3 regions of the Synechococcus sp. JA-3-3Ab genome follow, and region 3 is predicted to be linked to each of the others. Evidence: predicted binding sites of a transcription regulator. Region 3 holds the regulator's gene; each other region holds the start of a gene.
What was found. Region 3 encodes NtcA, which controls nitrogen genes in cyanobacteria. Its sites were predicted from a motif close to GTANCNNNNGNTAC; they were not measured.

Region 1 (2,269 bases), 1.2 Mb from region 3:
CGCCCAGCTTGGCGTCTTTGCCCACCTCTCCCCCCATGTAGATGTCCACGGCCTCCACCACCCTGCCGTCCTTGCGAGCAGTGGTGCCCATAAGGCCGATATCGGCTACTTGGGGTTGGCCGCAGGAGTTGGGGCAGCCCGTCCAGTGGATGCGCACCGTTTGGGGGATCTCCAGCTCCGCCTCCAGCTCCTCCATCAAGGCCACAGCCCGGTTTTTGGTCTCGATAAGGGCAAAGTTGCAGAACTGGTTGCCCGTGCAGGACACCAACCCCCGCTGCAAGGGCCCTGGGTTGGGGGAGAACTTCTTCAAGAGCGGCTCTTTGAGGAGCGGGGCCACTCGGGAGTCGGGCACATTGGGGATGAGCACGTTCTGCTCCACTGTCAGCCGCAGCTCCCCGGAGCCGTACACCTCCGCCAAGCGGGCCAGCTCCATCATCTCCAGGGCGTTGAGCCGCCCCACCGGCACATGCAGGCCGACAAAGTTGAGGCCCGGCTGCTTCTGGGCATGCACCCCCAGCAGATCCCGCTTGTGCCAGACCACCTCGTCTTTTTCCGCTGCCCTGGGCAGAGGGTGGCCTATCTGGCGCTCCACAGCCGCCCGGAACTTCTCTAGGCCCCACTCGTCAATGAGCCACATCAACCGCGCCTTTTGCCGGTTGGCCCGCAGGCCGTGATCCCGGTAGACCAGCAGCACCGCCTCGCACAGGGGAACTACATCGCGGGGATCCACCCAGACATCTAGGCCAATTGCCTCGGCGCAGCGGCGAGCCGAGAAAAAGCCGCCCACCAGGACGTTGAAGCCCAGGCGGCCATTTTTGAAGGCGGGCACAAAGGCCAGGTCGTTGATCTCCGCATGCACGGAGTTGTCGCGACAACCGCAGATGGCGATGTTGAACTTGCGCGGCAGGTTGCTGAAGGAAGGGTTGCCCTCGCCGTTGTTGGTAACCATGTCCTGCACCTTGCGGGTGAGACCGCGCACATCGATCAGCTCATCCGGGTCAATACCGGCCAGAGGGGATCCCGTGATGTTGCGCACGTTGTCCATGCCCGACTGGATGCTGGTCAGGCCTACCTCTTTCAGGTAGCCCAGGATCTGGGGCATTTCTTCAATGGGGATGCCGCGCAGTTGCAGGTTCTGCCGGGTGGTGATGTCGGCTACGCCCTGTTCTCCATAGGGGTGGATGATTGCGCCCAACATCCGCATTTGGCCGCTGGTTAGGATCCCATTGGGCAGGCGCAGCCGCAGCATGAACTGACCTGGGGTGCGCTTGCGAAAGAAGATCCCCAGCCACTTGAGGCGGTGATCCCGGTCGTCTTCAGGAATGTTCTCCCAACCCATCCGGGCAAACGCCTCCAGCTCGGCCTTGACCGCCAGCCCATCCTTTTCGCTTTTGAGGCGTTCAAATTGGTTCGCCATGATCGCTGCCGTGGGGTGAACACTAGCTACCCTAGCGATGACGAACCGTTAACTTTGGTATTGGCAGTTACACTTTGTAACAGGTTATGCAGTTTTGTCATTCTCGAATTGCGCTTTATGCATAAAGTCAGTCTTCCAGGAGCATGCCTCTAACCCCCAAAACCCTGAACTTTGCTGAATTTACTGAGCTTTAGGCGGTTTGGCAAAAGTCATTGAGAGGGATATAGTAGACCAAGTTTCCCCCTGATCCTTGAGTCCACCGCAACGGTTGCCGGGAAGTGAAGGGGGAAAGCGCTCGGGGGGTATTCCTCAGGGCTTTGCGGGATACCGCCTTCCTGCTCAGAGATAGGCAGGATGCGATCGCTTCTTTCCTGAACCATGTTCAGGAGAGTTCAGCGTGAATGTATCAGCAGCAGACCCCTCTTTCCCCTTTGGGAAAGGGGCTAGGGGTGAGGAAAAGCTAGTTGAGAGGGTTGAGAGGGTTGAAAGAGTTGAAAGGCTCCATCTGCCAGAGCAGACGGGGCGGGATCCCCAGCCCTTCAGTGAGGGGTGCGGGCCGTTGGGAAGTTTGGGGATCGCAGTCGTAGAGAGCGGTGGTGTAGCGGTAGCTGCGGGGGGGGCCACCGTTGAGGCGAATGCCGCTAATTTCAAAGGTGTAGTTGCGATTGGGCTGGATCGAACCCACGGAGTAGGTCAAAGTTTCCAGGCCAAAGGCGGGATCCCCAACCCGGATATCTCCAACGGGCACCGGCTCACCTGTGACGGCATCGGTGATGCGGATTTGGGCTTGGCTGAGGTCAGACAGGCCGCCGCGGCTGGGCACCGAGAAAGACCAGCGGTAGGCAGACAAGG
Region 2 (2,269 bases), 140 kb from region 3:
AGTCGGGATCCACCGCCACGCTGCTGGAACGGGCCACCACCTCCACTTGGCTGGAGGGTAAGTATAGGCAGACCAAGGCAGTGGCTTCCGTCGGGGATCCGGCCAGGAAAGCGGCTTTTTCCCCACTCACCTGCAAACCGCTGATCTGGGTGTAGGGCAAGGGGATCCCTGCCAACTGTCCTGAATGGGGATCCAGATAAGCCAGATGAGACAGCCCGTCTTGTTCATAACAGGCCAGAATGCGCCCATCCCCAGCAAAGCCGTAGGTGCTCAGGCCGAACACCCACTGGGGTTCTCCAAACTCTGCTTCCATAGGACAGAGGGGAATGGGGCCCTGGGGATCCCAGCGATAGAGGTTCCACCAGCCGCTGCGATCCGAAACAAAGTAGAGATCCCCTTGCGGTGACCACTGGGGCTGGAAGATCGACTCGGCAGGGCCACCGGCTAGCTTTTGGGGCTCTCCTAGAGTGCCATCTGCTGCCACCTCTGCTCGCCACAGTTCCGTCCCATCCCAGGGCATCTGGGGGTGATCCCAGGTCAGCCATACCAAGTTCTGGCCGTCTGGACTGAGGCGCGGGCTGGCGTAGAAGTCGTGCCCAGAAGCCAAAATCTGCTGGGATCCACTTGCTAAGTCAATCGAGACAAGGCTGTTTTCCGGCTCTCCCTGGCGGCTGTGATCCTCCCGCACACAGAGGATGCGTCCACGCGCCCGATCCACCACCCCATCTGCATAGCGATAGGGGCCTGCTTCCGTCAGGGGCTGGGGATCCGAACCCGGCAGCAGGCGGTAGAGCCGTTGATCGGCAAAGTTGCAGAAATACACCACCCCCTCAGAGACCCAGTAGGCCCCGCCGCCGTACTCGTGCACGCGGGTGCGCACGTTAAAAGGGGCCGGCGTCAGCTCCTGCACCGCCCCACCGGCAGCTTGCCGCCTCAGCACGTTGCGCCCCTTTTCCTGGGGGCGACCCTCCGTCCAGTAGAGATCCCCCTTGTCCCAAGCCGGTTGCCCTAGCCGTAGGGATCCCGTCACCACCAGGTCAGCGGTAATCGGGGATCGCCAAGATCCATAGCCAGCCTGTTGCACCATAAGCTGTTAACTCTCAACTAATTCTCGACCCCAGAACCCCTATTATGCCGGCAGCAAGGGATCCCTGCCTTTGCCTACAGCCTGTGGGGAAAGGGAGCCGAGAACAGGCTCGGATTCTGGGAAAAGGTATCCCGCGATACAATTCTCTCCGGGCTGAATGGGTTTGATGGAACACGTTAAGGCAACAGGGACGCACGGCGCTTTCTCGACTGCAGGATTAGCCTTTTCCTCTGTTGACGTTGGGAAGGCATTCGGTGAAAGCCTCAGCTGAGCGCAGTTGGGCAGGTTCAACACATGGGCGAGGTGATGAGCTAAGTGCTTCCCTCTGTTGGCCGGGCTGCTGCAACAACTGGACTTCTTAATACCCTTTGCACTCACTTCGTTTCGGAGATCACCGATGGCTCTATCATTTAATCGTCGTCAAGTGCTGAAAATGGGCGCTCTGGCCGGAGCCGGGGCTGCCCTAGGGCCGCAGATCTGGGTGAAGCGATCCGTGCCCGCCTACGCCCAGGGAGAGACCATCCGCGTTGGCATTTTGCACTCCCTTAGCGGCACCATGGCCATTTCGGAAACCAGCGTGGTGGATGCCGAAAAGCTGGCTATCAAAGAGATCAATGCCGCCGGTGGGGTTTTGGGCAAGCAGATCGAGCCGATTATCGAGGATGGGGCTTCCGATTGGCCAACCTTTGCCGAGAAAGCCACCAAATTGATCGATGTGGACAAGGTGGCAACGGTATTCGGCTGCTGGACTTCGGCCAGTCGCAAAGCCGTGTTGCCGGTGTTTGAATCCAAGCAGCACCTGCTCTGGTATCCCGTGCAGTACGAAGGACAAGAGTGCTCCAAAAACATCTTCTACACCGGCGCTGCCCCCAACCAGCAGATCGAGCCTTCGGTGGAATGGCTGCTCAAGAACAAGGGCAAAGAGTTCTTCCTGGTGGGATCCGACTACGTGTTCCCCCGCACGGCCAACACCATCATCAAGGCCCAGTTGGAAGCCCTGGGGGGCAAAGTGGTGGGTGAAGACTATCTGCCTTTGGGCAGCACAGAAGTTACCCCCATCATCAGCAAGATCCGGGCCGCTCTTCCCAATGGCGGTGTGATCTACAACAGCTTGAACGGCGACAGCAACGTGGCCTTTTTCAAACAACTGGAAGGGGCAGGGCTGGGGCCAGATCGCTATCC
Region 3 (2,269 bases):
AACTTGCGCCCGGTGAAGATCTTTCCGCAACTGGTGCAGGCCTCTTCCCTCAAGCCGGAGGTGGTTGCCGGGATCGACCTGGTGGTGGTGCGGGAGCTCACCGGCGGCATCTACTTCGGCCAACCCAAAGGGATCTTCACAGATGCCAAGGGATCCCGGCGGGGTGTGAACACCATGGCCTACAGCGAGGCGGAGGTGGATCGCATTGCCCGTGTGGCTTTTGAACTGGCCCGCAAACGCCGGCGCAAGCTCTGCTCGGTGGATAAAGCCAATGTCCTGGAAGTGTCACAACTGTGGCGGGAGCGGGTTACCGCCATTGCGGCTGAGTACCCCGACGTGGAGCTGTCCCACCTGTACGTCGATAATGCTGCCATGCAGTTGGTGCGCTGGCCCAAGCAGTTTGACGTCATTCTCACGGAGAACCTCTTCGGGGATATCCTCTCCGACGAGGCGGCGATGCTGACCGGGTCCATCGGCATGTTGCCCTCTGCCTCTTTGGGATCCTCTGGCCCTGGGGTGTACGAACCCGTACACGGGTCAGCCCCGGATATTGCCGGACAAGACAAGGCCAACCCCATTGCCCAGGTGCTCTCCGGGGCAATGCTGCTGCGCTACTCCTTGGATCAGCCCCAGGCTGCCGACCGCATCGAACAGGCCGTCGAGGCGGTTTTGGCCCAGGGCTACCGCACTGCCGACATCTACTCTGAGGGGATGACCCTCGTCGGCTGTCGGGAAATGGGGGAAAAGATCTTGGCTGCTCTGGCCCAGCAGCAAGCCTCCCCCCAAGGATCGCTCTCAGCCCCTGGTGGTTGAGGGGAGGTTCCCTCGTCGCTGCCCTGCCCTGGTGGCACGGCTACTCCTCTCCCAGAGGGAGGGATTGTCCCGACTGGTAAATTCCTGGAAACGGCCCTAGGGGCAGCTTCTCCCCCTAGGCAAAGCGATGGCCAAGCTGCATTGGGTCGTGGACGGTGATCTTTTTCTTGTGGATGGAAATGTAGTTCTTCTTGCGCAGCTCCCCCAACAGACGAGTGATGGTGACGCGAGTGGAGCCGATCGCTTCCGCAATGGCCTGGTGGGATAGCTTGAGATCGATGGTGACTCCATTGGGGCCGGGCACCCCGAAGTCGCGGCAGAGGATCAGTAGAAAGCTGACCAGACGGGATCCCATGTCGCGGTGGGCCAGCGTCTCGATCATCATCTCCGTCTGCAAGATGCGGGAAGACAGGCTCTTGAGGAGCAACATGGAGAGCTCAGCGTTCTCCCGCAAGGATTTTTCCACCTGTTCGATGGGCAGAGAGAGCAGCTCGACGCGGGTAAAGGCCACCGCGTGATAGAAGCGGTCGGAGCGCTGCCCCGTGATGAAGGAGAGCACCCCAAAGATGCTGTTTTCCCGCAGGAGAGCGACGGTAATTTCTTCCCCCATTTCGTAGACCCGCGAGAGCTTGACAGCTCCTTTCACCAAAAAGTAAACCCGCTCCGCCGGATCCCCAGGAAAGAAGATGGTCTTACCGCGCTCAAACGTTTCGATAACCGGAGGATGGTGAGGCCCTCCCAACTGTTTGAAGGCTGCAACCAGAGATTTTTCTGCAATGGCCACTGCCATATTCTTCAACCTTTTAAGGTCAGTTTATCCCTTAGAATCAACCCAACAAGATCAGCCAGGAGTGCCGGGGTTGAGCTGCCCGCTATTGACCCAAGCCACCCTTGACTCAAAAATGACCTCGGCGGCAAGATTATCCTAAGCTAAAAGACTCTGCTTGGATATCTTTGTAGCAGGAGCTACATCTTTGAAGTCTTGTCTCCTGTCCAAGATATGCCTCTAGCGCACTGTTTTGGGACGGTGCAGGCGGGAGGTGCGAGGAAAGTTATATGGGGATCGCGCAGGGTGGGGTTGCCGCCCCTTCTCAGCTAAGCCGTCAGCATTTCACGGTGCGGATGCCGGAGCCGGCCAATCACCTTTTGGAGGTGGAACTACAGATCCAAGAGGTGGATCCAGAAGTACCTCTGCAACTGCGGCTGCCGGTGTGGACGCCGGGATCCTACCTGGTGCGGGAATATGCCCGCCATGTGCAAGAGTTTCAGGCAGCAACGGAGCAAGGGATCCCTTTGGCCTGGCGGAAGGTAGATAAGCACACTTGGGAGATCGAGCCGCCCCGCTGTTCGGCTGTCGCGATCCGCTATCGGGTCTACGCCTACGAGCTGACGGTGCGCACCAACCATTTGGATCTCACCCACGCCTACTTCAACGGGGCGGCGCTCTTTCTCTACG

Region 1: a site for NtcA is predicted at 1,475-1,488, ahead of CYA_RS02875 (ferredoxin--nitrite reductase). Genes of this name have one in related genera too.
Region 2: a site for NtcA is predicted at 1,214-1,227, ahead of urtA (urea ABC transporter substrate-binding protein). Genes of this name have one in related genera too.

The regions. Positions count from the first base shown of each region.
Region 1 is NC_007775.1:618,861-621,129, reverse strand. Features, by position in the region: gene CYA_RS02875 (ferredoxin--nitrite reductase) at 1-1,417, opposite strand, end outside; gene CYA_RS02870 (CAP domain-containing protein) at 1,878-2,269, opposite strand, start outside.
Region 2 is NC_007775.1:1,935,663-1,937,931, reverse strand. Features, by position in the region: gene CYA_RS09070 (S9 family peptidase) at 1-1,087, opposite strand, end outside; gene urtA (urea ABC transporter substrate-binding protein) at 1,485-2,269, shown strand, end outside.
Region 3 is NC_007775.1:1,798,940-1,801,208, forward strand. Features, by position in the region: gene leuB (3-isopropylmalate dehydrogenase) at 1-813, shown strand, start outside; gene ntcA (global nitrogen regulator NtcA) at 929-1,603, opposite strand; gene CYA_RS08490 (M61 family metallopeptidase) at 1,870-2,269, shown strand, end outside.